2 linked regions of the Urbifossiella limnaea genome follow. The protein of the gene in region 1 binds, or shares a complex with, the protein of each later gene. Links are inferred from orthologs where the notes say so. Each region holds a gene or a part of one and is shown on either strand. Other genes may lie near its edges.

The links.
Region 2: the proteins of prfA (region 1) and prmC are in contact, whole or in part, in a crystal structure (PDB 2B3T), measured with the Escherichia coli proteins. The link is inferred for Urbifossiella limnaea from one-to-one orthologs.

The regions. Positions count from the first base shown.
Region 1 is NZ_CP036273.1:5,187,878-5,204,317, reverse strand. Bases 2,227-5,080 are described here. They hold prfA (peptide chain release factor 1), read right to left. Parts: upstream 4,259-5,080; coding sequence 3,194-4,258; downstream 2,227-3,193. Other genes in these bases: ETAA1_RS21175 (patatin-like phospholipase family protein), read left to right, coding at 4,794-5,080; ETAA1_RS21180 (type B 50S ribosomal protein L31), read right to left, coding at 4,387-4,650; ETAA1_RS32270 (hypothetical protein), read right to left, coding at 2,667-2,858; ETAA1_RS21190 (c-type cytochrome), read left to right, coding at 2,227-2,606. In the rest of the region: more of ETAA1_RS21190, read left to right, coding at 1-2,226; more of ETAA1_RS21175, read left to right, coding at 5,081-6,062; ETAA1_RS21170 (HAD-IIA family hydrolase), read left to right, coding at 6,322-7,173; ETAA1_RS21165 (HEAT repeat domain-containing protein), read left to right, coding at 7,295-8,800; ETAA1_RS21160 (DUF4349 domain-containing protein), read left to right, coding at 8,837-9,859; Fe-S cluster assembly protein IscX, read right to left, coding at 9,861-10,070; ETAA1_RS21150 (hypothetical protein), read left to right, coding at 10,194-10,448; ETAA1_RS32265 (c-type heme family protein), read right to left, coding at 10,460-10,987; ETAA1_RS21140 (glycosyltransferase family 2 protein), read right to left, coding at 11,081-12,181; ETAA1_RS21135 (extracellular catalytic domain type 1 short-chain-length polyhydroxyalkanoate depolymerase), read left to right, coding at 12,326-13,231; ETAA1_RS21130 (GNAT family N-acetyltransferase), read right to left, coding at 13,388-14,407; ETAA1_RS21125 (radical SAM protein), read right to left, coding at 14,537-15,250; treZ (malto-oligosyltrehalose trehalohydrolase), read right to left, coding at 15,258-16,440. UniProt on the Escherichia coli protein: Peptide chain release factor 1 directs the termination of translation in response to the peptide chain termination codons UAG and UAA.
Region 2 is NZ_CP036273.1:6,188,015-6,202,525, forward strand. Bases 11,100-13,891 are described here. They hold prmC (peptide chain release factor N(5)-glutamine methyltransferase), read left to right. Parts: upstream 11,100-11,953; coding sequence 11,954-12,829; downstream 12,830-13,891. Other genes in these bases: ETAA1_RS25230 (Gfo/Idh/MocA family protein), read left to right, coding at 11,100-11,814; ETAA1_RS25240 (DUF1501 domain-containing protein), read right to left, coding at 12,959-13,891. Also shown: ETAA1_RS25180 (bifunctional serine/threonine-protein kinase/formylglycine-generating enzyme family protein), read left to right, coding at 1-213; ETAA1_RS25185 (four helix bundle protein), read left to right, coding at 224-526; ETAA1_RS25190 (dihydrodipicolinate synthase family protein), read left to right, coding at 646-1,551; ETAA1_RS25195 (hypothetical protein), read right to left, coding at 1,574-2,014; ETAA1_RS25200 (proline racemase family protein), read left to right, coding at 2,158-3,093; ETAA1_RS25205 (hypothetical protein), read right to left, coding at 3,095-3,451; ETAA1_RS25210 (sensor histidine kinase), read right to left, coding at 3,672-6,407; ETAA1_RS25215 (response regulator transcription factor), read right to left, coding at 6,510-7,247; ETAA1_RS25220 (mucoidy inhibitor MuiA family protein), read right to left, coding at 7,323-9,143; ETAA1_RS25225 (vWA domain-containing protein), read right to left, coding at 9,244-10,455; more of ETAA1_RS25230, read left to right, coding at 10,618-11,099; more of ETAA1_RS25240, read right to left, coding at 13,892-14,314; bfr (bacterioferritin), read left to right, coding at 14,445-14,511. UniProt on the Escherichia coli protein: Methylates the class 1 translation termination release factors RF1/PrfA and RF2/PrfB on the glutamine residue of the universally conserved GGQ motif, i.e. on 'Gln-235' in RF1 and on 'Gln-252' in RF2.

The sequences.
Region 1 (16,440 bases):
CCCGCGTTCGACTCGCCGTCGCGCTCGCCGCGCTCGCGGCCGCAGTGTTCACCGTCGCCGGCGTTCCGACCGCCGACGGGCAGATCAAGAAGAAGGCCGCCCAGCCGCCGCCGAAGGCTCCCGCCAAGGCGTCGCCGGCCACCGACCCCGCGACCATGAAGGTCGCCAAGGGCTTCAAGGTCGAACTGCTCTACACCGTCCCCAAGGCCGAGCAGGGGTCGTGGGTCGCGCTGTGCGTCGACCCGAAGGGCCGGCTCGTCACCTCCGACCAGTACGGGGCGCTGTACCGCATCACGCCGCCGCCGCTGAACGGCAAGTCGACCGACACGAGGGTCGAGAAACTGCCGGTGGACATCGGCATGGCGCAGGGGCTGCTGTACGCCTTCGACGCGCTGTACGTCGTCGTCAACCACAACGAGAAGGGCGGGCTGTACCGCGTCACCGACACGAACGGCGACGACGTACCCGACCGGGTGCAGTTGCTGCGGAAGTTCGAGGGCTACAAGAACGGCGGCCTCGGCGAGCACGGCCCGCACGCGGTGCTGAAGCACCCCGACGGCAAGCGCCTCACCGTCGTGTGCGGCAACCAGACGGCCCTCACCAAGTTCGACACCACCCGCGTGCCGCCGGTGTGGGGCGAAGACCACCTGCTCCCGCGGCTCCCCGACGGCAACGGCTTCATGGCCGGCGTGATGGGGCCGGGCGGGGCCATCTACAACGTGTCGCCCGACGGTACCAACTGGGAGCTGTTCAGCGTCGGCTTCCGCAACCAGTACGACGCCGCGTACAACGCCGCCGGCGACCTGTTCACCTACGACGCCGACATGGAGTGGGACTTCAACACGCCGTGGTACCGGCCGACGCGCGTGTGCCTGGTCACGAGCGGCAGCGAGTTCGGCTGGCGGAACGGGGCCGGCAAGTTCCCGCCGTACTACCTCGACAACCTGCCGGGCGTGGCGAACATCGGCCCCGGCTCGCCGACCGGCGTCGCCTTCGGCTACGGCGCCCGCTTCCCGGCCCGCTACCAGCAGGCGCTGTTCATCTGCGACTGGAGCTACGGCAAGCTGTACGCCGTGCACCTCGCGCCGGAGGGGAGCGGCTACAAGAGTGAGGTCGAGGAGTTCATCACCGGCACGCCGCTGCCGCTGACCGACCTGGTGGTGAACCCGACGGACGGCGCCCTGTACTTCACCATCGGCGGCCGCCGCACCACCAGCGGTCTGTACCGCGTCACGTACTCCGGCGAAGGCGTCGAGCCGCCGACGACCCGCCGCGGCGACGGCCCCGCCGGCGTGTCCCGCGCCGACCGGTTGGCGGTCGAGCAGTACCACACGAAGCAGGCGCCCGAGGCGGTGCCGGCGGCGTGGAAACTGCTCGACTCGAAGGACCGCTTCGCGTCGTTCGCCGCCCGCGTGGCGCTGGAACACCAGCCGACGCCGACGTGGGCCGACAAGGCGCTCGCCGAGGCCGACCCGCTCAAGGCCATCCCCGCCGTGCTCGCACTGGCCCGGGTGGGCGCGCAAGACCCGTTCCACCGCGCACCCGGCGCCGCCCCGCCGAGCGCCGACCTGCGCGGCAAGCTTCTCGCCGCGCTCGGCCGCATCGACCCCGCCAAGCTCGACGACACCGGAAAGCTCGACCTGCTGCGGACGTACCAGGTCGTGCTCAACCGTTACGGCAAGCCCGAGGCCGCCGACGCCGCGGCACTCGCGGTCCGGTTCGACGCCGCCTTCCCGGCCAAGAACCGGCTCGTGAACGCCGAGTTGTGTCAGGTGTTAGTCTTCCTGGAATCCCCGACCGCGGCCGCGAAGACGATGAAACTCCTGGCCGACGCCCCGACGCAGGAGGAGCAACTCGAATACCTCCGCGCCCTCCGCGTGCTCCGCACCGGGTGGACGCCCGAACTGCGGCAGCAGTACTTCACGTGGTTCCTCCGCGCCGCCAACTTCCGCGGCGGCAACAGCATGGCCGGGTTCATCCGCCGGATAAAGGCCGACGCCGTCGCCACGCTCACCCCCGCCGAGGCGACGGCGCTGAAGCCGATCATCGACGCGCAGCCGGGGGCGGTCCGCATCCCGGAGGAGGCGCCGCGGCCGTTCGTGAAGGCGTACACGATGGCCGACCTGGCGCCGGCGCTGGAGAAGGGGCTGGCCGGGGGCCGCGACTTCGAGAAGGGCCGCCGGCTGTTCGGCGCCGCCAAGTGCTTCGCCTGCCACCGCTACGACAACGAGGGCGGCAGTTACGGCCCCGACCTGTCGGGCGCCGCCGGCCGGTTCAACGCCCGCGACCTGCTGGAGTCGATCGTCGATCCGAACAAGGAGATCAGCGACCAGTACGCGGCCGTGGAGATTCGCACGGCCGACGACCGGGTGGTCGTGGGCCGCATCGTGAACCTGAACGGCGACGTCGTGAAGGTGAACACGAACATGCTCGACCCGAACGCGCTGGCCGACGTGAACCGCAACAACATCGAGAGCATGCGGCCGTCGCGTCTGTCGATGATGCCGGCGGGCCTGCTCGACACGCTGAAGGAGGACGAGGTGCTCGACCTGATGGCGTACCTGCTGTCGCGCGGCGACCGCACCGCGCCGGCGTTCCGGAAGTGACCAAACGGAAAGCCCACCCGTTGCAACGGGTGGGCTTTTTCGTTCACACCGGCGGCCGAGTTAGGACCGCGCCCCGGTGCCGGCGTCGTCGAGTACCTCGCGGATCACCCGGCGGAGCAACTGGCCCATTGTCATGCCGCGCTGGCGTGCGGCAGCCTCCAACTCGACCGCCTGCCACTTCGGCAGCAGCAGAGGGAGTTCCACCACCTCCTGATCCTGGCGCGTCATGCCGGCTTCGAGGAGCGGATGCACGGGGTCACCTGTCCTGGGATTCATGGGTGCAGGCCGGGGCCGATCGACCGGGACTTCCGGTCGTGTGCGACAAACTGGCGTTCCGGGAGTGGAGGAGGCACCGAAGCGGCAGTCCTTCGATGTCGGGGTCACAAAGCAATGCCGGTGCCGGACCGGGAATATCCACGTCTTGACGCCGTAAGTCGCTTAAAAATCAGGGGATAAAGCGACTGACGGTAATATGACAAGGCCGGTCAGTCGCGCACGGGCTGTGCAAGATTGCACCGCGCACGGCACAACTTGCAGGCGGCGTGAGTTTGACTCGGGATTCCGGCCGGCTGGAAGCCGGCGCCGGGTCAAGCTCCGCCGAGTTTCTCGCGCCTGGCGTGGTCGAGCAGCGGCTGGATGATCCCGTCCATCTCGCCGGTCATGACGGTGTCGAGCTTGTAGAGTGTGAACTCGATGCGGTGGTCGGTGACCCGGTTCTGCGGGAAGTTGTAGGTGCGGATGCGGGCGTTCCGGTCGCCGGTGCCGATCAGGCTCTTGCGCATGTCGGATCGCTCCTTGTGGAGCTTCTGCTGCTGCTTCTCGAACAGCCGGCTCCGGAGGACGCGCATCGCCTGCTCGTAGTTCTTCCCCTGGCTCCGCTCGTCCTGGCACTTCACCTCCATCTCCTCGGGAGTGCCCTTCTTGTACCAGATGCGGACGGCGCTCTCGGTCTTGTTGACGTGCTGGCCGCCGGCGCCCCCGGCCCGCATCCGCTCCCACTCGATGTCCTGCGGGTTGATCGTCACCTGCACCTCGTCCGGCTCGGGCAGCACCGCCACCGTGGCCGCCGAGGTGTGGATGCGGCCCTGCGTCTCGGTGGCCGGGACGCGCTGGACGCGGTGCCCGCCGGACTCGTAGCGGAGCCAGCGGTACACGTCGTCGCCCTTCACCCCGAAGCTGACCTCCTTGAACCCGCCGGCCTCGCCGGGGCTGTACGCGATCTCCTCGACGTGCCACCCCTTCGTGCGGGCGTAGCGGGTGTACATCTCGTACAGGTTGCCGGCGAACAGGGCGGCCTCGTCGCCGCCGGTGCCGGCGCGGATTTCGACGATGAGTGTGTCGAAGTCCTCATCGGGATCGACGAGGAGCTGGTCTTCGACCTTGGTCTGAAGGGCGTCGCGCTTGGGACGGAGCTGGGCCAGCTCCTCCTCGGCGAGGGGGGCCATGTCGGCGTCGGCGAGCAGCGCCTCGGCCCCGCGGACGGCCGCCTCGACCTCGAGCAGTTCCTGGTACGGGCGGACCTGCTTGGTGAGTGCGGCGAGTTCCTTGGCGACGACGGAGAAGCGGGCGTGGTTGCCGGCCACGTCGGGGTCGGCCATCTGCGCTTCGAGCTCGCGGAACCGGGCGAGCTTCAGGTCCATCGCGGGAATCATGGGTGCCGTCCCAGGGGCGAGAAAACTTTTGACAGGATAACAGGATGAACAGGATGCCGAACCCTTGCTCGGTTCGGCATCCTGTTCATCCTGTTATCCTGTCAAAAATGCCCGGCCAAACCGCCGGCTTACTTCTTCTGGCCGTACCCGACCTTCTTGTACTTGTTCTGGAACTTCTCGACCCGGCCGGTGGTGTCCACGAACTTCATCTTGCCGGTGAAGAACGGGTGGCTGGCGCTCGAGATTTCCACCTTGTACAGCGGGTACTCGTTGCCGTCGGTGTGCTTGACGGTCTCGTCGGTCTCGACGCACGACCGGGTGAGGATGGACACGTTCGCCGACACGTCGTGGAACACGACCGCGCGGTAGTTCGGGTGGATGCCCTTCTTCATGGCTCGGCTCCGGGGGCTCGGGTGAGACTCGTTATCGTAGGAAGTCGCGCCCGGCGCGGCGAGCCGGGGCGGGTCCGGCGCTCGCCTTGACCCGCCGCCGGCCCCGCGGTATCCCCCGCCCCGGGGGACTCTCTGGGGGCGACATGGCGATCACGACCCGCGGCCGACGGCCGCGGCTGCCGGACTTGCTCGCCGCAACGCTCGTCGTCGCCCTCGCGGCGGCGCTCGGCTGCACCCCCCGGTCGTTCACCAACCCGCCGACCAACCTCCTCGACAGCAGCTGGTACAACCGCACCCCGCCGCCCGACCCGTACCCCGACCCCGACAGCACCCTCTCCGACGGGCTCGCGTCCGTGTTCGGCGACGGCATGCTGCCGATGCCGACCGCCGGCGGGCCGCAGAACGTGCTCGTGATTTCCGGCGGCGGCAAGTACGGCGCCTACGTCGCCGGCATTCTGTGCGGCTGGACGGAAAACGGCACCCGGCCGACGTTCGACGTGTGTACCGGCATCAGCAGCGGCGCCCTCATCGCGTCGCTGGCGTTCCTCGGCCCGAAGTACGACGCCCGCCTGGCCCGCGAGTTTAACAACGTCGGGCAGCGCGACATCCTCCGCTTCCGTCCGGTCCGCGGGCTGCTGTTCAACCGCGGCCTGGCCACCTCCGCCCCGCTGCGCGAACTCGTCGAGCGGAACCTGGACGACGAGGCGTTCGCCGACATGCGGGCCGCCCACCACGCCGGCCGCCGGCTGTTCGTCGCCACCGTCAGCCTGACGACCCAGCGGGCCGTCGTGTGGGACGTGGGCGCGGTGGCCACGAGCGGCCGGCCGGACGCCCGCGAACTCGTGTACAAGATCATGATCGCGGCCTGCTCGATCCCGGGTGTGATGCCGCCGGTCGAGTTCGACATCGAGCTGAACGGCCAACGCTACCAGGAACTCCACGTCGACGCCGGGAACGTCATCCAGGCGTTCGTCCAGACGCCGCGCGGCCTGCCGCCGGGGTCGAACGTGTACATCGTCGCGTCCGGGAAGATTTACCGCGACCCGCTGGACGAGAACCCGCGGTTTCTGAAGGTGATGGCGGCGTCGGTGTCGAACACGATGTACGCCCTGTTCCGCGAGAGCGCGTACAAGATGTACGCCCTGTGCGCCGTGACCGGGTCGAACTTCCACCTCAACGCTGTGCCCACGACGCTGAAGATCGAGCCGGGGAGCATGACCTTCAAGAAGGAGGAGATGCGCCTGCTGTTCGACGTCGGCCGGCAGTCCGCGGTGGGCGGGGTGCCGTGGCGGCGCACGCCGCCGTCGAGTCAGCCGGGTGAAACGATGGTGCCGCGGACCGGGTTGGAGTACACCGCCGAGGGCTGCGGGCCGTGGCAGGGGCGGCCGGTCGAGCCGGTGCCGGGTCCGTGATGCCCCGGCACCCTCCGGGCTGAACGCTCTCAACCCGCCGGACTGCCCACTGGTTACGCACCCTCGCCGCCGTTCGGGCCGCGGGGCGATCGTCGGCCGGCCGCCCAACCCCTGCCCGTACCGCCGGTTAGTAAACGTCATCGGTCCCACACGCCCGCCGGCACGGCAACTGCGTTATACCCCTTCGTTCTCCCCCTCTCGACCTCTCGATTCCGCCCCCCGGCCCCGCCGGCCGGGTTCGCACGTATTCCGAGGCGACATGCACAGCAACGGCAGCAGCCCGCGGTTCGGGTTCCTCATCGACATGGACGGCGTCCTGTACCGCGGCCCCGCGCTCATCCCCGGCGCCGACCGGTTCGTCGCCGGCCTGCGCGAGAACGACATCCCGTTCCTGTTCCTGACCAACAACAGCCAGCGCACCCGCCGCGACGTGGCGGCCAGGCTCGCCCGCATGGGCGTGGACGTGGGCGAGGAGCACGTCTTCACCAGCGCCATGGCGACGGCCCGCTTCCTGGCGGACCAGAAGCCCGAGGGCACCGCCTTCGTCATCGGGGAAGGGGGGCTCCTGACCGCGCTCCACCAGCACGGGTACGCCGTGGTCGATCACGACCCCGACTACGTGGTCGTGGGCGAGGGGCGGACGTTCAACCTTGAGCAGGTCGAGGCCGCGGTGCGGATGATCCTCGGCGGCGCGAAGCTGATCGCCACGAACCTCGACCCCAACTGCCCGACGCAGGCCGGGGTGCGGCCCGGGTGCGGGGCGATGGTGGCGATGCTGGAGACGGCGACGGGCGTGAAGGCGTTCAGCGTGGGGAAGCCGAGCCCGGTGATGATGCGCGCCGCCCGCAAGGAACTCGGCCTCCGCACCGACGAGACGGTGATGGTCGGCGACACGATGGAGACGGACATCCTGGGCGGCGTGCAGCTGGGGTTCCACACGGTGCTGGTGTTCAGCGGCGGGACGAAGCCGGACGACCTGCCGCGGTACACGTACCGGCCGGAGACGGCGGTGCCGTCGCTGGCCGAGCTGGCGGACCTGCTGGAGGCGAACGACTGGCGGCCGCCGTGGCGGCCATCGCCGCGCGCGGCGCGGGCGGCGGTGGGAGTGTGACTCGGCGAGCCGCCTGCCGCCTGACGGCGGGCGGCTCGCCCGGGCGCGGTTGCGTGCGGGCCAACGGAGGGAGTATGCTGCGCGTTGTAAAACGACGGGGCCGAGCAGTCGAGGAGCCGTCATGCGCCGTCCGACCACCGCCAACACCATCCTGTTCGCCGCCCTGATGGCGCTCGCCGGGTGTGGGAAGAAGCCGCAGCCCGCCCCCGGACCGGAACCCGAAGCCGCCCCGTCCCGCCCGTCGCCCGACGTGCCGCCGCCGCCGAAAGAGCCGCCCGCCCCCGCGCCGGCGCCCGAGGCCACACCGCCGAGTCCGATCCCGCCGTTCGTCGCCTACGGGTCGGTGCCGATGCCGCCGCCGGTCGCGCCGATGCCGGCCGACCCGGGGAAGGGCGTCGCCGCGCAGCCGCCGGCCCCGCCGCCGGTGTTCCCCCCGCCGCCCGAGAGCAAGGACAAGGACAAGGACAAGGGCGGCAGCACGTCGGTGAAGGCCGAGTGGCCGAAGACGATCAACGGCCGCACGCTCGCCGAAACCATCCGCGACACCCGCGACCTGGACCCGGCCGTCCGCGAGCGGTCGCTGCGGACCATCCCCGGGTTCGGCCCCGAGATCGTCCGCCAGGAGAGGGACTGGCCGAAGGCGGTGTTGGAGCGGATGGCCGCCGACAAGGAGCGCGACCCCGGCGTCCGCGCCGGCGCCTACGAGGCCGTCGGCGCCGTCGGGCTGGAGAAGGACGCGGACGTGAAGGAGGCCGTCCGCATCCTGTTCCTGGCCGCCGAGCAGGGGGCCAGCGGCGGCGGCGCCCGCCTCCACGCCATCCAGACGCTGGCCGCGTTCGGGTCGAAGGCCGAGGGGGCGGTCAACTACCTCGTCGGCCCGCCGATGATCGACTTCGCCTACGAGACGCGGCGGTCCGTCGCGTTTACCCTCGGCCGCATCGCCTACAACGACCATTCCGGCCCGAGCGCGCGGGCGCAGGAGGCGCTGTTCAAGCTCGCCGCCGACCACAGCGCCCCGGTGCGGATGGAGGCGTACCAGTCGCTCGTCATCCTCGGCCCGCCGCTCGCTCCGCGCGACCCGAAGGCGCCGCCGCTGAAGGACCTGAAGGCCGACCCGCCGCGGTCCGAGGACCGGGTGGCGGCCTACGTCGCCAGCATCAAGAAGCGGCTCGCCCCGGCCCCCGCCCCTAAGACGGGTGAGTCGCCGTCGCCGACCGGCGTGGTCGAGCGCGACAAGCAGGTGGAGATCATGGCCCGGCTGGTGCTGATGCGGTACGAGCCGAAGGAACTGAACGACGAGAACCTGTCGGCCGTGGCGAAGTACGCGAACGACAAGGAGGTCGGCCCGCGGCTCCAGGCGCTGAACGTGCTCGGCAACATCGGGCCGGCCGCGGCCCGCAAGATCGACGACGTGGTGAAGGCGCTCACCGCCGAGGACGCCGACGTGGTCTTGGCCGCCGTCACGACGCTGGTGCAGTTCGGCCCGACGAGCAAGGCGGCGATCCCGGCCGTGGAGCGGCTCCGCACCCGCGGCACCACCGACGACGAGAAGAAGTACTGGCAGAAGCTGACCGACGACGCCGTGAAGGCCATCCGCGACACGGAGAAGAAGGACAAGAAGCCGTAGGACTGCGGCCCCCTTTCCCCAGCCGAGGGACGACCCGTGATCCCCGCCGAGCCGCCGGTTCGCCCACCTGCCGCCGCTGCCCGCGGGTCGGCGCGGCCGTTCTTCGTCGTCTTCGGCGTGACGATTGTCCTGCTGATCGTCGGGGGCGTCTTCCTCGCCACCAGTACCAAACACGCCTTTAGGGAGTCGTTCTCATTCGTCGGCTCCGCGATCAAGCCGACGAGCGCGAGTAGCCCGCCCGCCCCGGACCGGGCCGCGCGCGAGGCGGCGCCGGCCGGCGCCGTCTTCGACCCGCTGGTTGCCGCCCAGGCACCGGTTCCGGTGCCCGCCGGGCAACCGAAGGCCGAGCCGGTCGACCGCAAGATCGTTTACACCGCGCAGCTCGACCTCGTCGTCAAGAACCTCGACGCGGCCGACAAGCAGGTCGACGAGCTTCTCACGGCCAACGGCGGCCGCCTGGTCAGCTCCGAGTCGCGCGGCGACGCCGGCAGCAAGCGCACCGCGACGTTCAAGCTCGAGGTGCCGGCGGGGAAGTTCCGCGCCTTCATGTCCGCGCTGCGGCCGCTCGGCGTCCCCGAGCGCGACAAGGTCGATTCCGACGACCTGACGGACGAGTTCGTGGACATCCAGATCCGCGTGAAGCACCTGAAGGCCGAGGAGGACAACCTCCTGAAACTGCTGACCGAACGCGCCCGGTCGGTGGAGGAGTCGCTGGCCATCCGCCGGCAGATGCTGCCGATCCGCGAGCAGATCGAGAAGGCCGAGGGGCGGCAGAAGTACATCGAGGCGAAGGCGGCGTTCTCGACGGTGACGCTGAAGCTGCGCGAGGAGGCGAACTACGTCCCGCCGACGGCCGACCCGCCGCCGACGCCGCCGACGTTCGGCGACCGCGTGGCGGCGACGTTCGGCGGCTCGTGGAGCCTGCTGGTGACGGTCGGCGAGTGGATCGCGCTGGTCGGGGTGGCGGTCGCGCCGTGGCTGCCGTTCGTGGTGCCGCTGGCGTTCGCGGGCGTGTGGGTGTCGCGCCGCCGCGCCGGCCGGGCGACGCCGCCGGCATAAGTTACTCGCCGTACTCGTCCTCCCACTCCTCGTACCACGCCATCTGGATGGCCTCCAACAGCTTCTCGTTGGACGCCTCCGGCTTCCCCTCGAAGCCGTCGAGCGCCAGCACGTGCTTGTGCAGGTCGGTGAACCGAACGGTCAGCGGGTTCAGCTTTCCGAACTTCTCGAACAGCTGCTCGCCGATGTCGCGGGAGTCGTGCCACGTCATCAGAGAACCCTCGGGGGTGGGGCGTCCATCTCCCCCATTGGTGTATCGATGGGCAGCGCCGGGGACTCGGCACGGTGGCGTCGGTTCGTGCGGAGTCCGGGTGACCGAGACGGAGGTGAGACGATGGGCGCGGTGATGATCGGGGCGGCCGTCGTGGCCGTGGTGCTGGGCATCTACGCGACAATCGTGCTCCGTGAGGAGGACTTCAAGACCCGGTTCCCGCCGATCTCGGACGACGAGTTCCTCGCCCGCTGCACCCCGGGCACGAGCCGGCACGTCGCCCTGACGGTGCGGCGGATCGTCGCCAAGAACCTGGCGATCGAGTACGTGCGGATCCACCCGTCAATGCGGTGGGTCGAGGACATCGGGACCGGCTGAACCGGGCCGCCTCACTCGCCCTTCAGCGGCACGCCGAGGACCAGCCCGGCGAACCGCGGCGTCTTGTCCGGGGCGGTCGCGAACCGGGTGTGGCAGCTGACGCACCCGGTCCCGAGCGGGATCGCCCCGGCCCGCCGGTAGACGCCGCCCTCGACCCGCTCGTACGAGTCCTTCCCGGCCGCGATCGCGGCCGCCGCCTCCTTCTCGAAGGCCGTCTTCGGCTCGTGGTCGGTCGACATCGCCGGGGTGTTCACGGCGATCCACTTCGCCTCGACCCCGGTCCGCCGGCCGACCTGGGTGAACACGTCCTCCAGCGCGCGGGCCGGCAGCACCGCACGGTCGCGGCGGAAGAAATGGTGGTGCATCGAGTCGAGCGTGGCGACGTAGACCTCGTGCGCCAGCTTCGCCCGGTCCCGGGCTACGGCGACTGGCACGCGGCGGTCGGCCCCCTCCTCGTCGGCCCGGGTCGGGCTCACGGCCAGCGCGAGAGGGAGCACGAACAGCCCGGCCGCGAGGCCGGTGCGGGTGGAAGCGGACATGTGGAAGTGCCCCGGAGCGGGTCGTGTGGCAGGCTACGACCAGCATACCCCGAGAAAATTGGATATCAAGGTCCAATTTGTTCGGCGGTCGCGTCAGCTCGTGCGCCCGTCCTGCTCGGCGGCGACGGGGTGGAGGAACGCCGCCGCCGTGCGGATGCGCTTCCGCGCCGCCTCGAGCCGGCCGCGGGCCACGTCGCCGACCAACCGGCGCGTCTCGGCGTGGCAGCGGGCCGCGTCGCGGTCGCCGCGGACCGCCGCCCACGCCTGCCGCACGCCGGCCTCCGCCCACACCAGCCACGACAGCGCGCCCGCCTGCCAGCCCGGCCAGTGCTTCCGGGCGTAGGTCAGGAGCGCGTGCCGCGTCATGAGTCGCAGCGGCGGCGGCACCCGCCGCGCGTGCAGCGGCCAGTGGTGCGTCACTTCGAGCCGCGGGTCGTACCACACGCCCCAGCCGGCGTCCGCGGCCCGCCGGCAGAGGTCCACGTCCTCGTAGTAGAGGAAGAAAGTTTCATCCAGGCCGCCGAGTTGCTCGAAGCAGTCGCGGCGCACCAGCAGGCAGCCGCCGGTCACCCACGGCACGGCGGTACGGTCGGCGGCGTCGACGTGCCGGCACTTCCGCCGGGAGCGCGGCCGGATCATCCCGCCGACGGTGTTGCCGAGCGTCGGGAACGGCCCGGCCGACGCCTGCCCGGTGCCGTCCGGGTTCATCAGCCGGAAGCCGACGACCCCGGCCCGCGGGTCGTTCGCCGGCAGCCGGCGGACCGCGGCCAACACCTCGTCCAGGAAGCCGTCGGGGACGGTCACATCGGGGTTGAGGAGGAGCAGCCAGCGGCCGCGGCCGACGCGGCAGCCGCGGTTCACGGCGCGGGCGAAGCCGTGGTTGCGGCCGAACCGGCGCACGGTGACGCCCCGGAGGGCGGTGAGCCGGCGGACGACCGGGTGGGACGGCGAGTGATTATCGACGATGACCACGTCGGCCGTGCCGGTGCGGGCGGCGATCGAGCGGCGGAGCTGGGTGACGAGGCGGGCGGTGTTGCGCCACTGGCAGAAGTTGACGACGACGACGGACAGGTCGGGCGTCCGGGGCGGTGCGGCGCGGCTCGGGCGGCGCGTCCGGGTCGGCACGGGGACGGGGACCGCGGCCGGCGGCGGGGTGGGCGGCGTGGGGCCGCCGGGCGGGACTGCCAGGGCCATTCCGGTTTCCTTCCCGGTGCGTGCGGGACGCGTCCGTCCGTGGACCGCGGATTCTAGGCACAACGATTCCGCCCGTGCAACCGCAACTGTCCCGGCGTACGATAATCGCACGGCGACCCGCCACGCCCGTTCCCGGAGCCCCCCGTGCGCCACGCCGCCCTCCTCGTCCTGCTGCTGGCCGCCGCCGCGCCGGCCGACACGCCCGCCGCCCCCGTCCCCGTCGCCGCGCGGAAGGTGAAGTCTGGCGGTAAGGAGCGCACGTATCTGGTCCACGTCCCGAAGGGGCTCGACGCGAAGACGCCGGCGCCCGTCGTGGTCGTGTTCCACGGGGCCGGTATGACCGCCCGCATCATGCGCGCGGTCACCGGCCTCGACGCCGTCGCCGACAAGCACCGGTTCGTCGTCGCCTACCCCGACGGCACCGGCCTCATTCCGACGTGGAACTCCGGCGGCATCCCGTTCGTCGTGAACAAGACCGACGACGTGGTGTTCGCCCGCGACCTGCTCGACGACCTGAAGGCGGTGGCGGCGGTCGACCCGAAGCGCGTCTACGCCGCTGGGTTCAGCAACGGCGGCATGATGACGTACAAGCTGGCAAACGAACAGGCCGACGCGTTCGCCGCCGTGTGCGCCGTCGGCGGCACGATGACCTACGAGGAGCCGGCGCCGAAGCGGCCGGTGCCGGTGCTACACTTCCACGGCACCGACGACGCCTTCGTGCCGATGACCGGCACGCCGAGGACCGGGAAGGGGCCGGCGTTCAAGTCGGTCGAGGCGACGGCGGCGGCGTGGGCGAAGGCCAACGGCTGCGCCGCGGCGCCGGTCGAAGCGGAACTGCCCGACGCCGACCCCGACGACGGGTGCAAGGTGAAGCGAAAGACGTTCGCGGGCGGCACCGGCGGCGCGGAGGTGGTGGTCTACACGGTCGAGGGCGGCGGCCACAACTGGTTCGGCCGGCCGTCGCTCGGCGGCCTCACGGGCCGGTCCACGACCGACGTGGACGTGAACGGACGAATGTGGGAATTCTTCCAGAAGCACGCCCGGCCGTGACGCCGCGGCCGAACGCCAATTTAGACAGGCACTTACCGACGAAACTGGTGCCGCCGCAGGATCGAACCAACTTTTTTATGAGTCGGTGACATGGTTCCGCGGATCGACCCCCCTCGGCCGGAAATAAGCATCGCGGTCCGAATGTGAGTCGTGGCGTCAGACCCCGACGGGAGTGAGCCCCGTGGCCTGTCTCAGAGGCACCTGCCGGTCTTCGGGCACGGGCTTGAGGTACGTCGTGCCGGTGTCCACCAGCTCCATCGTGGCCGCCTTGCACAGCCCGGTCAGGTCGGCCCGGTCGGTGGGGGCGTGGAGCTCGCACACGCCGAAGAACTGGTCCTGAAGGAAGCGAAGCACCTGCGACACGAGCAGCTTGGCCATCCCCTGCCGGCGGAGGTCGGGCCGCACCTGCATGTCCAGGATGCCGGCCGACGGCGTGCCCCAGCGCCAGCCGTAGCCTTCCAGCTCCCACACGACGGCGCGGGCGGCCGGGAAGTTGTTCGCCAGCTTGTCGACGAGCCGGAACTCGACCGGTTCGAGGGTGCCCCACACGGCGTCGTGCCACCAGCTCTGCACCGCGGCGGCGCGGAGCACCTGCGTCTCGTAGCGGCGGCGCAACATGCCGAACCGGGCGTCGGCCAGTGCGATCGGCTGGTCGAGCTTCTTCTGGTAGACGGCCGTCTGGCCGGCGGGCTGGTAGCCGAGGGCGCGGAAGAACGGGTCGGCGTCGGGGTCGGAGGCGAGGAAGCCGGGGGCGTTGGTGCCGCCGTACAGGCCGAACCCGAACGGGCACTGCGGCCACGTCGGCCCGGCGCGGAGGGTGCGGGCGCCCTTGCGGATCAGGTACTCCTCGGCCGCCGAGACGAGTCCTCGGCCGACGCCCTTCCGCCGCGCCGTCGGCCGTACGGCCACGGAGCTGATGACCCCTTCGGCGAAGTTGAGGGCGTTCAGCTCGGCCGTGGGGGCGAACCCGGCGAGGACATACCCTTCGACGAGGTTGCTCTCCTCGTCCGCGGCGACGATCAAGCCGTCGGGGTCGAAGTAAGGCTTGCTGAAGATCCAGCGTTCGAGCAGGGCGGGGGTGCGGACGGGGTACGCCCCGCGGGCGGTGTGGGCCTCGTTCCAGACGTCGGCAAGGGCCGGCGGGTCGGTGTTGCGGAAGCGGCGGTAGGTGGTCACGGCCGGCTCATGGGGTCCGCCGCCGGGCGGGGGAGCGTAGGCCGCCGGGGAGAGGGGCGGCGGGTCCAATCCGCTCACTGTATCGCCGCCGGGCCGCGGCCGCAAGTTGCGCCGACTGGCATGGGCGTTCTACACGCCGCGGGCGGCTGGGTCCCAGACGAATTTGTGCATCTGCAATTGCATACGCACGTCCCCCAGCTTCGCGGCCACGAGCCAGTCGGCCAGGTCGGACAGCTTCACCGCCCCGAACACGGCCGACACCAGGCACACGAACCGCCGGTCGAGCGCGTGCTCGCGGATCGTGCGCTCGGCCCACTCCCAGTCGCGGCGGCTGGCGACCACGAACTTGATCTGATCCGTCGGCTTCAGGGCGTCGAGGTTCGCCCAGCGGTTGCGGTGGGCCTCGCCGCTGTCCGGGCACTTCAGGTCCATGATAACGTGGACGCGGCGGTCCACCGGGCCGACGTCGTGGGCGCCGGCCGTCTCCAGCAGCACGGTGCGGCCGGCGTCGCACAACTCGGCCATCAGCGGCAGCACGTCCGGTTGCAGCAGCGGCTCGCCGCCGGTGACCTCGACCAGCGGGCAGTCGAACGCCAGCGCCCGGGCCAGCACCTCGGCGCGCGGCATGCGCTCGCCGCGCGTGAAAGCGTGCGGCGTGTCGCACCACGAGCAGCGGAGGTCGCACACGCTGGTGCGGACGAAGACGCACGGCAGCCCGGCGAAGGTCGATTCGCCCTGCACGCTGAGGTACAGTTCGTGGATCAGGAGTTCGCCCGCCTCCAGCCCTCGGAGCGGGGCGAGCCGCGGACGGGCCTCGGGCGGGACGGACGGCAACGCGATCATCCTTCCATCATACCCCGCGGTCCCCGGCCAGCCACACGGCCGACTCGCCGGGGATGAGCCAGCCGAGGTCGGTGTCCAGCGGCGCGGTGCCGTGACCGCCGTAGCTGGGCTCCTCGCTCGACCAGCCGGCCGCCCAGCGCGTCGCGCCGTCGGGCGGCGCCAGCAGCGGCTCGGGGATCGGGTCCAGCTTCAGGTCGCGGCCGAGGTTTACGACCAATAGTCGGTCGTCGGTGCCGTCCACGATGTAGCGCAGCACGAACGCCGCGGGGCTGATGACGGCCCCGTCGATACGCACGCCGGGGTGAAAGGCGGGGTCGGTTTTGCGCACCGCCAACAGGTCGGTGTGGAGCGCGAGCCAGTCGCGGCGCCGCTCGCGCTCCGACCAGTCGAGCTTCGACGCGAAGAACGTCTCGGCGGCGGCGGGGTCGGCGACCTGGGCCAGCACGGCCGGCGATGACTGGCTGCGGAATCGCTTCAATTCGCCGCGGCGGCCCTCGTGGACGAGCTTCGCCAGGTCGGGCTCGTGGTGCGCGAAGTAGAGGAACGGCCGGGTGCTGGCCCACTCCTGCCCCTGGAACAGCATCGGCGTCGCCGGGCCGAGTAACAGGTACGCCGTCAGCGCCCGCAGCTTGCCGGGACTCGCCAACTGATTCAGCCGCAGGCCGCGGCAGCTGTTGGCAACCTGGTCGTGGTTCTCGAGGAAGGCTACGAAGTTGTGCGGCTTCAGGTCGAACGCGGCCCGGCCGCGCGGCCGGGCGTGCCAGCGGTAGCGCTGCCCCTGGTACAGGAAGCCGTACTTCGCGGCGCTGATCAGCTCCTGCGGCGTGCCGAGGTAGTCGGAGAAGTAGCCTTCGTTCCGGGCCGTGAGGGCCACGCGGCAGGCGTGGTGCAGGTCGTCGTTCCACAGCGCGTTCAGGCCGCTGCCGCCGCTCTCGGACGGCCTCGCCAGCCGGGCGTCTTGGGGCTCGTTCTCGGCCACGACGTAGATTGACTTGCCGCGGCCCGCCTCCCGCGCCCGGCGGGCGATCGATGTCACGACGTACTCCTTGGAGTCGTCGAAGATGGCCTGCGTGGCGTCGAGGCGGAGGCCGTCGAGGTGGAACTCGTCCACCCAGTAGCCGGCGTTGGCGACGAAGAACTCGCGGACCGGGCCGCTGTCCGGGCCGTCGAAGTTGAACGGCTCGCCCCAG
Region 2 (14,511 bases), 1.0 Mb from region 1 along the record:
TACCCCGCCGACGGCCCGCGCACCGACCCGACCGGCCCGTCGGGCGGCGACAAGCGCGTCGTCCGCGGCGGCTCGTTCCGCGACCCGGCGAGCGCCTGCCGCAGCGCGGCGCGCAAGGGCGTGCGGCCGTTCGACACCGGCGGCGAGTCGCACAACCCCGTCACCGGGGCGGTCGGGTTCCGCGTGGTGTACGCTCCTTCGCCGAAAGGATGAAGGAGGAAGGATGAAGGATGAATCCGGACAGCCACCGGTAGATCTGAAGACGCGGACGCGGCAGTTCGCGCTACGGATCATCCGTCTCTACAATGGCCTGCCGGAAAACGCCGTGGGCCGGACGATTGGCAACCAGATTCTCCGGTCCGGCACCTCGGTCGGCGCGCATTACCGCGAGGGGATGAGGAGCCGGTCTGACGCGGAGATCATCAGCAAGTGGGGCGGGGCGCTACAAGAACTCGAAGAAACCGATACTGGCTCGAACTGCTCACGGAAGGGGACATCGTCACGGAATCCCGGCTCGCCGACCTGACACGGGAATGCGACGAGTTGATTGCAATCCTCACGACTTGCGTGAAACGGGTGAAGGACCGCCGCCGGGCTTGATTCATCCTTCATCCTTCCTCCTTCATCCTTTTCAAAAGGTAAGTCATGCCTGCCGTAAGTTGGACCGGTGTCTTCCCTGCGGTCTGCACGCAGTTCCACAGCGACTACGCGCTGAACATCCCCGGCACGCTGGCGCACGTCGATGCGATGCTCGCGGCCGGCGTCCACGGGCTCGTCATGATGGGGAGCGTCGGCGAGAACACGACGCTGGAGCCGTCCGAGAAGCGCGAGCTGTTCAAGGCCACGATCGCGCACGTCGGCGGCCGGGTGCCGGTGCTCACGGGCGTCGCCGAGTACACCACGGCGCAGGCCTGCCGCTGGGCCGCCGAGGCCGCGAAGCTCGGCGCCGACGGGCTGATGGTGCTGCCGCCGATGGTCTACAAGGGCGACGACCGCGAGACGCTGGCCCACTTCCGCACCGTTGCGAAGGCGAGTGACCGACCGATCATGGTCTACAACAACCCGCCGGCGTACAAGGCCGACATCACGCCCGAGATGTTCGTGGAGCTGGCCGACGAGCCGACGCTGGCGTGCATCAAGGAGAGCAGCGACAACCCGCGGCGGATCACCGACATCATCAACCTGACCGGCGACCGCTACGTCATCTTCGCCGGCGTGGACGACCTGTTCCTCGAGTGCCTGCTGCTCGGCGCCGTCGGCTGGGTGAGCGGGCTGGTGAACGCCTTCCCCGCGGAGAACCGGCTGGTGTGGGACCTGGCGACGGCCGGGAAGTGGGAGGAGGCGCGGGCGGTGTACCGGTGGTACACGCCGCTGCTGCACCTGGACACGCACCCGAAGCTGGTGCAGTACATCAAGCTGGCGTCGACCGAGTGCGGCTACGGCACCGAGCTGTGCCGCCCGCCGCGGCTGCCGCTCGTCGGCGAGGAGCGCGAACGCGTCCTGGGCATCATCCGCAAGGCGAAGGCGACGCGGCCGGGGGCGGGGAAGTAGGGTTCGCGTCGTGTGCCTTCGCTCAGCGCGTCCAGCGGCGATACGCGACCACCGACCGCTCGCGGTCGATCCCGACCACCGACCCCGGGCCGGCGTACCACTCGGTAATCCCGGTCGCACGCTCTGCACCGGGAACACCAACGAACCAACCCGTATCCGCCGATGGTGTCGCGGCCGCGCCCGCGGGCACCCAGTCGGCCAGTTCCGCGGGCGGGACTGTGGCCACCACCCGGATGTCCCAGTCGGACGGACCTGGCACCAGGCCGCCGCCGTTGTCGTGGTACACGACGCGGAACCCCAGGTCGGTGTACCCACGGCGGAACGTGACGTACCGCTGGAGGAACTCGACGCGCGCTTCCAGCGACGGCAGCGCATTGCTGGACGTGTCGGTCGAAGCCGGGCCTGTCGGCCCGCTGCACCCGGCGAGTACGGCCATCAGAAGCCACGCCGACCCCGCACGCATTCCACCCCTTCGCCTTCAACGATGAACAGTGATTAGGCGTACTCGCCGGTTCAGGGGCGGCACCCCGCCAGGGCGACGCCGTCCACAGAAGCGTACCGCCCCGCGGCGGTGACCACAAGCCGCGCCGGCCTACAATCGGCGGGATGAACCGCATCACCGTCATCGACTCGCACACCGGCGGCGAGCCGACGCGTGTCGTCGTCGCCGGCGGGCCGGACCTCGGCACCGGCCCCCTCGCCGACCGCGCCCGCCGCTTCCGCGACTACTTCGACGCCTTCCGCTCGTGCGTCGTCAACGAGCCGCGCGGGGCCGACGTGCTTGTCGGCGCCCTCCTCTGCGAGCCGCACGCGCCGGGGTGCGCGGCCGGGGTGATCTTCTTCAACAACGTCGGCACCATCGGCATGTGCGGGCACGGCACCATCGGCCTCGTCGTCACCCTGGCGCACCTCGGCCGACTCGCCCCCGGCGAACACCGCATCGACACCCCCGTCGGCGTCGTCACCGCGACGTACCACGGCGGCGCCCGCGTCACCGTCCGCAACGTGCCGAGCTACCGCCGCGCCGCGGGGCTCGCCGTCACCGTGGACGGCCAGCGCGTGACCGGCGACGTGGCGTGGGGCGGGAACTGGTTCTACCTCGTCCGCGAGTGCGACGACGTGGGGCCGCTGGCGGTCGGCAACGTGGCCCGGCTCACGGCGTTCACGTCGGCCGTGCGCCGCGCCGTGAACGCCACCCCGGAGGGGGAACTCGTCGATCACGTCGAGCTGTTCGGTGCCCCGGCCGACGCGGCGAACCACAGTCGCAACTTCGTGCTGTGCCCCGGCGGCGCCTACGACCGCTCCCCGTGCGGAACCGGCACCAGCGCCAAGCTGGCGTGCCTGTTCGCCGACGGCAAACTGAAGCCCGGCGACGTGTGGCGGCAGGAGAGCGTGACGGGAAGTGTCTTCGAGGGGAGCATCGAGATCGGCGACGAGCCCGGCGTGGTGGTGCCGAGCGTCACGGGCACGGCCTACGTCACGGCCGAGGCGACGCTCATCGCCTCGGCCGACGACCCGCTGCGGGACGGGATTCAAGCCTGACTCAGCGCACCGCGGCGGCCGGGCCGACGACGGCGGCCACGCTCGTCGGGCGGCTGGTCGCGCCGTCCGTGCAGCACGCCGCAGCCGCGCGGGCGGCGCACGCCGGGCACCCGGCCGGCTTCGCGTCGGTGCTCACCGGCACCGTGCCCTCCGTGAACAGCGCCACGGGCCCGGCGGCGGCCACCGTCATCTCGGCGGGCGACGCGGCCGCCTCCGTCGGAGTGTCGCAGCAGCGCACCTGGGCCGTCTTGCACCCCGACAGCGGGCAGTTGTTCGGGTCGAGGTGGTGGAACACGGCGAACGTCGCCCCGCCGGCGACCGCCGCCGACGCCGCCAGAATCGCGATCAGCTTGCCCATCGTCGGCCTCCCGTGGGGTGGAACGGAATTGAGTATAGCGTCGGTCCGCGGCCGGGAACACTACAAACAGCCCGGCCGCGGTCACGCTCGCACCGGGTTCATTGTTTCCGCCCAGGGGGGGTCGATCCCCGGAACCATGTCACCGACTCATAAAAAAGTCCGTTCGCTCCAGCCGGCGCCACATCGATAGCGGTAAACACTCACGCCGCAACCGGTTGCGTCACTTCCCCGGCAGCTCCAGCCGGAAGCACGCCCCCGTGTCGCCGTCGGCCGGGCGGTAGCCCAGGGTGCCGCCCAAACTCTCCGCCCACTGCTTGCACAGCGCCAGCCCCAGGCCCGCGCCGCCGGCGGTGGTGTCGGCCGTCTCGCCGCGGCGGAACGGGCGGAAGATGAGCTTCTGCTCCCGCGGCGGCACGCCGGGGCCGCGGTCCTCCACCTCGAACACCACCTTCCGCCCCTCCGGCTTCGCCCACACCCACACCCGCGGGTCACTCGCCGTGCGCGTGTACTTCCGCGCGTTGTCGATCAGGTTCCCCACGATCTGCCCCACCAGCGCCGCGTCGGTCGTCACCTCGGCCTCGGGCGGCAGCGTGGAGACGACGATCAGTTCCTTCCCGTCGGCGCCGCAGCGATCGGTCCAGGTGTCGCGCACGGCCGCCAGCACGTCGGCCACCTTCGCCGGCTTCAGGTCCGAACTCGCGCGGCGGCGTTCGAGCCGGGCGAAGTCCAGCACGTTGTCCACGAGCCGGTGCAACCGGTCGGACTCGACGGCGAGCGTGGCCAGGTACTCGGTCCGCTTCGCCTCGTCCTGCACCATACCGCTCAGCAGCAGGTCGAGGTACAGCCGCAGCGACGTGAGCGGCGTCCGCAGTTCGTGCGTGACCGCGGACACGAAGCGGATGCGGCGCTCGGACAGGTCGATGAGCGACCAGCCCGCCAGGCCAATGGCGCCGAACGCGATCAGCGCCGCGGCCCACGCCAGCGCCAGCCCGATCCGCAGCGGCGACCATTCGGCGGGCTCGTCGGTGGCGGCCGGGGGGCCGGGGTCGAGCTGCACCGGCAGCGCCGTCATGGCGCGGTCGGGGGTGGCGTCGCCGGCCTTCACCGGCACCAGCTGCGCGTGGGGGAACAGGTCCTGCACGTCCTCGCGGAGCACCTTCTGGAGGCCCGGCCAGTCGAGGACGACCCCCTGGTAGACGGTCCGGTCGTTGAGCCGGGCGGTGCGGACGAGTACGAGCGAGTCGGGGCCGCCGTCGCCGGCCGGGAGCCACTGCGGGCGGACCGGCCCGAGGTGGACGGCGACCGGCGGCACGTTGAACAGCACGACCGGCGGCGCCGGCGCGTCGGCCGGCGGTGCGGGCTCGGCGGCCGGCGCGCGGGGGGCGGTTTCCGGCGCCGTCGGCGGCACCACCGGGGTGGGCGTCGGGGGCGCCGGGGCGGACGCACTGGCGGGTGCGGCCGGCGCGGTGCCGCCAGCGGGCGGGCCGCCCGGCGGCACCGCCTTCAAGTCGGGCACGGGCAGCCGACCGGCGAGCGGCAGCGCCGGCCCGGAGCGCGACGGACTCTCGGCGCCGGCGGCCGCCTTCGGGAACGGCCCGGCGACGCCCGGCGGGGGCGCGGGGGCCGGGGCTCCGCCGGCGACGCCACCGCGGCCGAAGCCGCCCCCGCCGGAGGCGCCGGGGGTGGCGAACATCCGCTCCGCCTTCGCCCGGTCGAGCATCGCCAGCCCGTCGGTCGCGCCCTTCGCCTTGGCGCCGTCTTGATCCTGGAGTTTGTACTTCTGCTGCGATTCCTTCAGACCGCGGGCCAGGAAGTCGACCAGCCCGCCGAGCGAGGGCGCCTCGGCTCGCGCGCCGCCTTCCAGGGCACGCGGCCCGCCGCCGGGGCCGGCGCCCTTCGCCATCTGCGCCATCGCCGTCGCGCCGTTCTCGTCGGCCTTCGTGCCGGACCGCGAGTCGCGGTCGGCGGGGCCGGGCGGGGCGGCGTACCGGTTGAGGATGCCGCCGAGACCCGGTTGGCCGGGCGGGTTCTGGCCCGGGTTAACGGGCACGGTGTTGCGGGCGAAGTTGTTGGCGAGGCCGTTCTGGGTCAGCGGGTCAGTCGTGTTCTGCCGGTAGTTCGGCGGGTAGATGTACGTCTGCTGCTGGCGAGCGTCGGCGGCCAGGTCGGCGACGCGGCGGCGGAACTGGAGGTCGCCGCGGTTGGCGTCGAACTCCCCGTTACGGGCGGTGTTGTCGGCGGCGACGGGGGCCGGGCGCGGCGGCGGGGCCGGGGCGACGCCGGCCGGATCGACCGCCTTCGGCGCCGGGGCGACGCGCTCGTCCTCCTTCGGCCGCGCGAGCTCGGGAACGGCGGGGCCGTTGGCCAGGCCGAAGGCGGGCGGCGCCATCATCTTGGCCGGGGCGGCGTCGGCGACGGGGCGGCCGCGGTCGGTCGGCACGGGTATGCCGTCGTGGCGGGCGAAGGCGGCGTAGGCAACCTTGGCCGCGTGGCGGCGCCGGAGGGCGTCGAGGGCGCGGGCGCGGTCGGGGGTGGCGTTCGTCGGCGTCAGCTCGGGCCACGCCTCCTCGAACCTCAGCCGGGCGTCCGGCGTGAGTACCTGCGGCGACGCCCAGCCGGTCTCCGGGTCGAGTTGGGCGTGTAGCTTCATCCAGTCGGGGAGCGGCGCGGCCAGGAGCTGCGCGCAGGTGGGGCCGTACGCCGAGTCCGGGTCGGGCGCCTCGTACTCGAGGTAGGGGCGGGCGTTCTCGGCGCCGAGGGCCGGCAGCAGCCGGCCGTCGAGCCGCCACAGCGCGACGCGGAGGTTGTTGGCGACGGCGGCCTCGGCCGCGGCCGCGCGCTGGGCGTCCTCGACGCGCAGCGCCGCAACGGTCACCCAGCCGAGGCCGGCGAACACCAGCCCGGCGACCAGGAGGAACGCGACCGACCCGCCGACCGGGCCGAGACACCGTCTCACGAGAACACCTCCGGAGGGAACCATCCACCCGTCAGGCCGGGGCGCGAGCCCCGTCGGGGTTCAGACGCCCGACGGGGCTCGCGCCCCGGCCTGACGGCGCACTCACGTCGCCGCCACGGCTTCCACACGCACGGTCAGCGCCGGGCCGGCCATGTACCCGTGCGCCCGCACCGTCACGATCGCCTCCGGCTGGTGGTCGTCGCCGGCCGGGTCCTTCAGCTTCGCCCGCAGCCGGGCGATGTGCATGTCCACCGCCCGCGTCTCCAGCCCGGCCGTGCCGATGCCCCACACCCGGTTCAGCAGCTCCTCCCGCGACACGGCCCGCTCGCGGTTCACCACCAAATACTTCAGCAGCGCCGTCTCCGTCTCCGACAGGTCGTGCCGGGTGCCGTCCGGCCACCGCACCTCCCGCCGGTGGAGATCGACACTCCCCTTCCCGACCTTCACTGCTTTGACTTCCGCGGGGGGCTTGAGGGTTCGCCGCAACACGGCTTCCACCCGCGCCAGCAGTTCCTTCGCCGAGAACGGCTTCACGACGTAGTCGTCGGCCCCCATCTTGAGGCCCTTCACGCGGTCGTCCTCGGTGCCGCGGGCGGTCAGCACGATGACCGGCCGCGTGGGGCAGGTGCGGCGGATTTCGGCGAGCACGTCGAGGCCGTCGCGCTTGGGCAGTTGCAGATCAAGCAGCACGAGGTCGACGCCGGCGGCGGCGCCCTCGGTGAGTCCGGCGGCGCCGTCGGGCGCCTCGGTGACCTCGTACCCGCTGAGGCGCAGGGCGTCGGACACGCCGCGGCGGATGGCGGGCTCGTCCTCGACGACGACGATTCGTGCCTTCGGCATCGTGATCCTCTTTCGCTTCGCCGCTCGCGGCGTAGCGCCGCGGCGCTACGCCGCGAGCGGCGAAACCCTCAGTCGCTACCGGGCCAAAAAGCCGCCGATGTTCACGTTCCGGTCGAGCTCCATCTTGAACTCGTAGCCGATCGGCAGGGCCTTCTCGCCGTTCTGGTCCGGCCGCAGCGACACGTCCCACCGCAGCAGCCCCTTCGGCCGGTCCTCGCGCAGGTACGCCGCCTCCGTGCTCAGCGCCGGCGTCGGGTTGTTCACCGTCACCGCGATCGTCATCGCCGACTCGGCGCTCGGCACGCGGTCCCACACCTGCACCGGCACCGGCTCGCGCTTGTAGCTGCTCAGCGACACCTGGTACTTGAATGTTAACACCTGGTTGCCGCCCTGTGTGGTGCGGTTCTTCTCCGTCAGGGTGCGCGTCACCTGCAACTGCGGGTCGGCGCCGAACCCGACCGTGAACCCCTTCCCCGCGGCGACGAGCGGCAGCTTGGTCTGGCCCACGAAGTCGGAGCCCAGGTACATCGTCGCCTCGCCCGGCAGGAGGACGTGGTCGCTCGTGTTGGTCAGGTCCGCCAGGCGGTACACGTTCGGCGTCAGCACCGGGACCGCCTTGTAGTAGAACTTCGGCGCCAGGTCGAACCGGTCGATCTCCAGCACCTGCTCGTCGCCGCGGCTGGGCAGGCTGGCGCCACCCTTCACCCGGTAGGCGACGCTCGGCCCCTCGCGCGCGGCCGCGGCCCCGGGGATTCCCTTGCCGGCGGCGTCGTCGAGGAACAGGTCGCAGAACTGTTCGACGGCGGCGGCGTCGTTGGTGAGCTTGGCGGCCACGTCGTCCTTGTTCTGGCGGTAGTTCTCGGCCGCCGCGGCGCGCTGCCCCTTGGCCTGCTTGTCCAGGTCGCGGGCGATCGCCGACGCGCTCGGCATCCCTCCGCCGGGGCCGCTGGCGCTCGAGCCGGGCTGGCCGGGCGCCTTCGGGTCGCTCATCGCCAGCCCCGGCCCGCCGACGGTTACAGCCAGCACGCGCAGGTCGGGCGGGGCGGCGTTGAGCAGCGGCTGGGCCGTGGACAGGGTGAGGTTCACGCCGGTCCAGTCCTCGCCGGTCTGCTGCTCGATCGCGGCCAGGTACTCCAGGCTCACCGCGTCCTTGTCCTTGGTGCCGGCCCGGAGCTTGTAGACCGGCCGCCAGTTGGCGTTCGACACGAGGTAGTTGAGCCGCACCGTGGCGGCGGCGCCGGCCTTCTTGTCCACGGTGATGACGGCGTCCCGCTCGGTGCGGACCACGCCGCCGGACTTCTCGCCGAGCAGCCGCTTGGCGAACGCCAGCTGCGTGGTGTTCCCCTCCAGCTCCTGCTTGAGCAGCTGCGCCTCCTTGCTCCGCTTCGAGCGGTCGTCCTGGACGAACTTCGCCAGGACGATGATCTTGTCGGCGTCGAGCTGCCCCTTGTCGGTGAGGTTGTCGAGCCCCTTGGCGGTGAACCCTTCGAGCTTGTCGAGCAGCTTCAGGTTGTCCTCGACGGCCTTGAGCTCGGCCTGGATGGTGGCCTGCTTCTGGGTGAGGGTCTTGATCTGAAGTTCGACCTTGCGCACGTCCTCGCGGGTGTCCTCGGCGATGGCCCGGGTGCGGAACCGGACGCTCAGCACGCGAATCCCCTCGCCGCCCTCGGCGTACAGCGACGACTGGAGCGTGTGGGCCGGCAGCGGCGACACGACCACCTCGGACAGCCCGGGCGCCTCGGGGAGCGTGACCTCGCGGGTGACGAGGGCGGTCTGCTGGTAGAGGGTGACGGCGGTGATCTTGCTCGGGGCGGCCTTGACGGCGCCGTCCTGGGCGCGGGCGCCGGACAGCGCGGCGAGGAGGCCGACGGCGAGGAGCGGCAGGGCGCGGCGCATGGGAGGGGTTCCGTTGGTGGGTGGTTCGGAGATCTGCCGCTCGCGGCGTAGCGGCGTGTACGCCGCTACGCCGCGAGCGGCAGAACTCCGAACCGGGCGGTTACTTCTTCTCGTCGCGGCCGTTACCGACCTCGAACCCGGCCGCCCGCGCCTGGTCGCGGACGACGCCCTTCACCGCCTCGTCGAGGGCCTGGTCGGCGGGGTTGCGCGGCGCCTTGGCGCGCTCCTCGTCGAGTTTCCGCTGCCGCTGCGCCGTCAGGTCGGCGATCCGCTTCTGGAGGGCGGCGCGCTCGTCGGCCTTCTTCTGCACGTACCCGGCGCGGTCGGCCGGCGGCAGCTTCGCCACCTCGGCCGGCAGCTCCGCGTCCGGCACCTTGGTGATGTCGAACGCCTTGTCCTGCTTCAGCTTGTCGATCAGGTCCCAGCGCTCGTTGCGGTACAGGTCGCCGGCCTTCGACGCGGCCCGCGCCAGCGCCGCCTGCGGGGCGGCGCCGCCGAACCCGCCCGGACCCGCGGCGGCACCCGGGGCCGCCTTCAGGGCGTTCGCGTCTTGCGCCTTCTGGTTCTCGAACCGCGCCGCCCCCTCCTTGCCGTAGGCGAGGTACGTCCTGCCGAGGTCGTCGCCGGCCTTGAGGATCTGGTCGTCGAACTCGGTCTTCGGCACGGCCGCGACCACGGCGCGGTTCTGGTCGATGGTCAGCGCCCGGCCGCCGCACTTGTCGGCGAACATGGCCCACCCCTTCGCCTCGTGGCTGTCGCCGCGGCCGCAGTAGATGGTGTTCAGGATCACGCCGCGGCCCTTCGCCAGGTCCGCGACCTCTTCGAGCGTCGTCTGCCGGTCCTGGTCGACGGGCTCGTTGCCGCACACGAACAGCAGCTTGAGCGCGCCGCGGTGCCACGGCTGCTCGGTGAGCGCCGCCTTGCCGACGCGGGCGACCAATTCGGTGCCGCCGCGGGTGCGGAGGGTGTTGAGCGCCTTGTACACGTCGTCGAGGTCGGCGGTGAGGTCGAGTTCCTTCTTCACCCAGCCGGTGGCGGGGGCGTAGTTGTCGTTGCCGTAGCTGTACAGGGCGACGCGGAGGTCGGGCGTCGGCCGGAGGCGGGCCAGCTCGTTGACGATGTCCCACAGCTTGATCTTGGCCGAGTCGATGAGGCCGTCCATGCTGTTGGACGTGTCTAGGCACAGCACGAGGTCGATGGCCTTGGGGGCGGCAACGGGGCGAGGCCGGGCGGGCTCCTGGGCCGGTGCCGGGGCCGGGGTGAAGGCGAGCGGCACGGCGAGGACCGCGGCGCACACGAGCAGGCGGGACATGAGCAACCTCCGGATCGGGGAAGCCTTCCACCGTCTGACGGGATTCTAACCGGAAGTGCGAGCCGGGGGCGTAACGGGTTGGTAACTGCCGGCGCCGCCCCGGAGCTTTCCTTCCCCGCGGCCGTCGGTTACCGTGGGGCGTACCTCCCCGGAGCCACCCCCATGCCCGACCGCCGCACCTTCCTCGCATCCACCGCCGCGATGCTGGGAGCCGAGTCCGCCCGCGGGTTCCAGGCCAACGACACCCTCCGCGTCGGCTGCATCGGCACCGGCGGCCGCTGCCGCACCCTCATGCGGTCGCTCGCCACCATCCCGAACGTCAAGATCACCGCCGTGTGCGACGTGTGGGAGACGAACCGCGAGGAGGGGAAGAAGCTCGCCGACCCCGCCGCCTTCGCCACCGGCCGGCACGAAGACCTGCTCGCGCGGAACGACGTCGATGCGGTGCTCATCGGCTCCCCCGACCACTGGCACGTGCCGCTCACCGTGGCGGCGTGCGCCGCGGGGAAGGACGTGTACGTCGAGAAGCCGCTGACGCACGACCTCGACGAGGGCCGCGCCGCCGTCGAGGCCCAGGACCGGCACCGCCGCGTCGTGCAAGTCGGCACCCAGCAGCGGAGCATGACCCACGTCCGCGCCGCCTACGACTTCCTCAAGAGCGGCGCCGTCGGCACCGTCCACAAGGTTCACTGCACGTGGAACCGCAACGCCGCGCGGGCGACGCGGTTCAAGGACACGCTCGACGCCTCGAAGGTGGACTGGACGCGCTTCCTCGGCACGGCCCGGCAGCAGCCGTTCGACGCCTACAAGTTCCGCCAGTGGCGTTGGTTCTGGGACTTCGGCGGCGGCATCTTCACCGACCTGATGGTCCACTGGATCGACGTGGTCCACTGGTTCCTGGACCTCGGCGTGCCGGCCACGGCCGCGAGCGCCGGCGACTTCTACTCGGCGAAGGACGTGTGGGAGACGCCGGACACGGTGCAGACCATCCTGCGGTACCCCGAGAAGCAGGTGCAGGTGTACTTCGAGGGCACGTTCAGCAACAACCGCAACGGGGCGATGGTCGAGTTCATGGGCACGGAAGGCACGCTGTACCTGGACCGCGGCCGGTTCGAGTTCATCCCCGACCGCGGCAAGGCGGGCCGGCCGCGCGAGCTGATCCTGGGCACGGGCACGCGCGGGCTCGACTTCTACGACAAGCCCGACGGGGAGTTGCTGCACCTGACGGACTGGGTGGCGGCGGTACGGGCGCGGCGGAAGCCGAGCTGCCCGGCGGAGGCCGGCGTGACGGCCGCCGCGGCGGCGCACCTGGCGAACCGGTCGCTGCGCACGGGGCAGATCGCCCACGCGAAGGGGTAACACCCGGCGAGCCGGGAGCGTGAGCGACCGGAGTCCGAGGGGCTTCGATATGCGTCAGACTCCGCTCGCTCACGCTCCCGGCTCGCCGGAGTTTCCGTACACCACCCGAACGCCCCCGGTCACTTCCACGGACGGACCCATGTCACCCGCTGCCCCGCCGGTCTGGACGGTCAAGGCGCTGCTCGAGTGGACGACCGACTTCCTCGCCAAGAAGAACGTCCCCGGCCCGGCCGCGAAGACCGACGCCCGCCTGCTGCTGGCCCACGTCCTGAAGTGCAAGCCGATCGACGTGCTCGTCCGCTACGACGAGCAGCCGACCGACGCCGACCGCACCACCTTCCGCGAACTCATCAAGCGCCGCGTGGACGGCTGGCCCGTGGCGTACCTCCTCGGCGAGAAGGAATTCTTCCTCCTGCCATTCGAGGTGACGCCCGCCGTGCTCATCCCGCGGCCCGAAACCGAAACGCTGGTCGGCGAGGCGCTGACGCTCTTGAAGAAGCAGCCCGGCGCGGCCGCGCTCGACCTCTGTACCGGCTCCGGTTGCGTCGCGGTGAGCCTGGCGCGCAACGCGAAGCAGGCGATCATCACGGCGACGGACGTGTCGCCGGACGCGCTCGACGTGGCCCGCCGCAACGCGACTCGGAACGCCGTCGCCGACCGGATCGACTTCCGCGCCGGCGATCTGTTCGCGGCGCTGCCGGCCGGCGCGCAGTTCGACGTGGTCGCGACGAACCCGCCCTACGTGACGCAGACGGAGCTGGCCGGGTTGCAGCCGGAGGTGCGCGACCACGAGCCGCGGCTGGCGCTGGACGGCGGCCCCGACGGGCTGGCGTTCTACCGCCGCATCGCCGCCGGCGTGGAGGCGTATCTGAAGCCCGGCGGCTGGCTCCTGGCCGAGATCGGCGCGACGCAGCAGGACGCGGTGACGGCGCTGTTCGCGGAGCGGCTCGACGTGGTGAAGACGCTCAAGGACGTGGCGGGGTTGCCGCGGGTGTTCGTGGCGCGGAAGCGGTGAGGGGGAAGATTTTTTGACGGGATGAACAGGACAGGACAGGATGGAAGCCAGAGACAGAATTGAACATGATTCCTGTCTCTGGCTTCCATCCTGTCCTGTCCTGTTCATCCCGTCAAAAAATGCCTTGATTCAGAACAGCTCCTCGATGCGCTTGCCGTGCGGCAGCACCGGGATCGGCCGGCCGTTGTTGAGGTAACTCGCACCCACGTCCACGCCGAGGTGCGCGTACACCGTCGCCAGCACGTCCTGCGGCGTCTTCGGGTTCGCCTTCGGGAACGCCCCCAGCTCGTCCGACGCACCGACCACGCGCCCGCCGACCACGCCGCCGCCGGCGAGCGCGGCGCTGAACACGTTCGGGTAGTGGTCGCGGCCGGCGTCGTTGTTCACCCGCGGCGTCCGCCCGAACTCGCCCCACGCCAGCACCAGCGTCGTGTCCAGCAGGCCCCGCGCCTCCAGGTCTTCCAGCAGCGCCGAGTACGCCCGGTCCCACCGCGGCAGGAACCCCTCCCGCAGCGACTCGAAGCCCTTCACGTGCGTGTCCCACCAGCGCAGGTCAACCGTCACGATCCGCACCCCGGCTTCGACCAGGCGGCGGGCCAGCAGCATGCGTTGTGCCCAGTTCGGGGCGCCGCAGCGGTTCGCGGCCTTCGGGTCGAACGCCGGCAGGAAGCCGTACCGCTCGCGGACGGCCATCGGCTCCTTGTCCAGGTCGAAGGCGTCGCGCGCCGCCGGCGACGTGAGGATGTCCCACGCCCGCGTCTGGAAGCGGTCGAGGGCGTCGAGCTGGCCGCCGGTGTCGGCGTCGCGGCGGAGGGTGTCGAAGCGGCTCAGGAGCGAGCGGCGGTCGGCGGCGCCGTCGCTGGTCACGCCCGTGGCCAGCGTGAAGTTCGGCAGGCGGAACGGGCCGGGCTGGGCCGGGTCGGCCTGCGTCTCGAACGGCTTGTGCGCCACGCCGAGGTACGCCGAGCCGGCGCCCGGGAGCACCCGCGGGATCATGACGTAGGCCGGCAGGTGCGGCGTGAGGTGGCCGAGCTGCTTCGACACCACCGACCCCACCGACGGGTGGACGTTCTCGTCCGGCGCCGGGCCGCTGTTGTACCCGGTGAAGCAGATCTGATCGCCGGTGCTGTGCCCGGCGTCGTGGTGGTGCAGGCTGCGGACGATCGACCACTTCCGCATGATTCGAGCCGACATCGGCAGCAGGTCGGACAGGCGCACGCCGGCGACGGGGGTGGGGATGGTGCCGAACTCGCCGCGCACTTCCGCCGGCGCGTCGGGCTTCGGGTCCCAGGTGTCGTGGTGGCTCGGCCCGCCGCGCATCCACAGCAGGATGACGGAGTTCACGCGCTTCGGCGTGTTCAGCTCGTTGGCGCGGAGCACGTCGGCGAGGCCGACGCCGGCGCCGAGGAGGCCGGCCTTCACGAAGCCGCGGCGGCTGGTGCGGAGGGTGCGGCGGAAGTCGGCACAGCCGAGGGGCGTGGGCATGGGACGCGGCCCGGGGAGGGCGGGGGCAGGCGGGAGGGCCGACATACGAACGATACCACCGGCCGGCCGCGGGTGCCAGCGGATTTCGCCCCCCTACAACAGCCGCATCAACAACTACGGGGGGGCGGCCATGAAGGGGAACGACCAGGTCATCGACGCGCTGAACCGCGCCCTGACCATCGAGCTGACGGCGATCA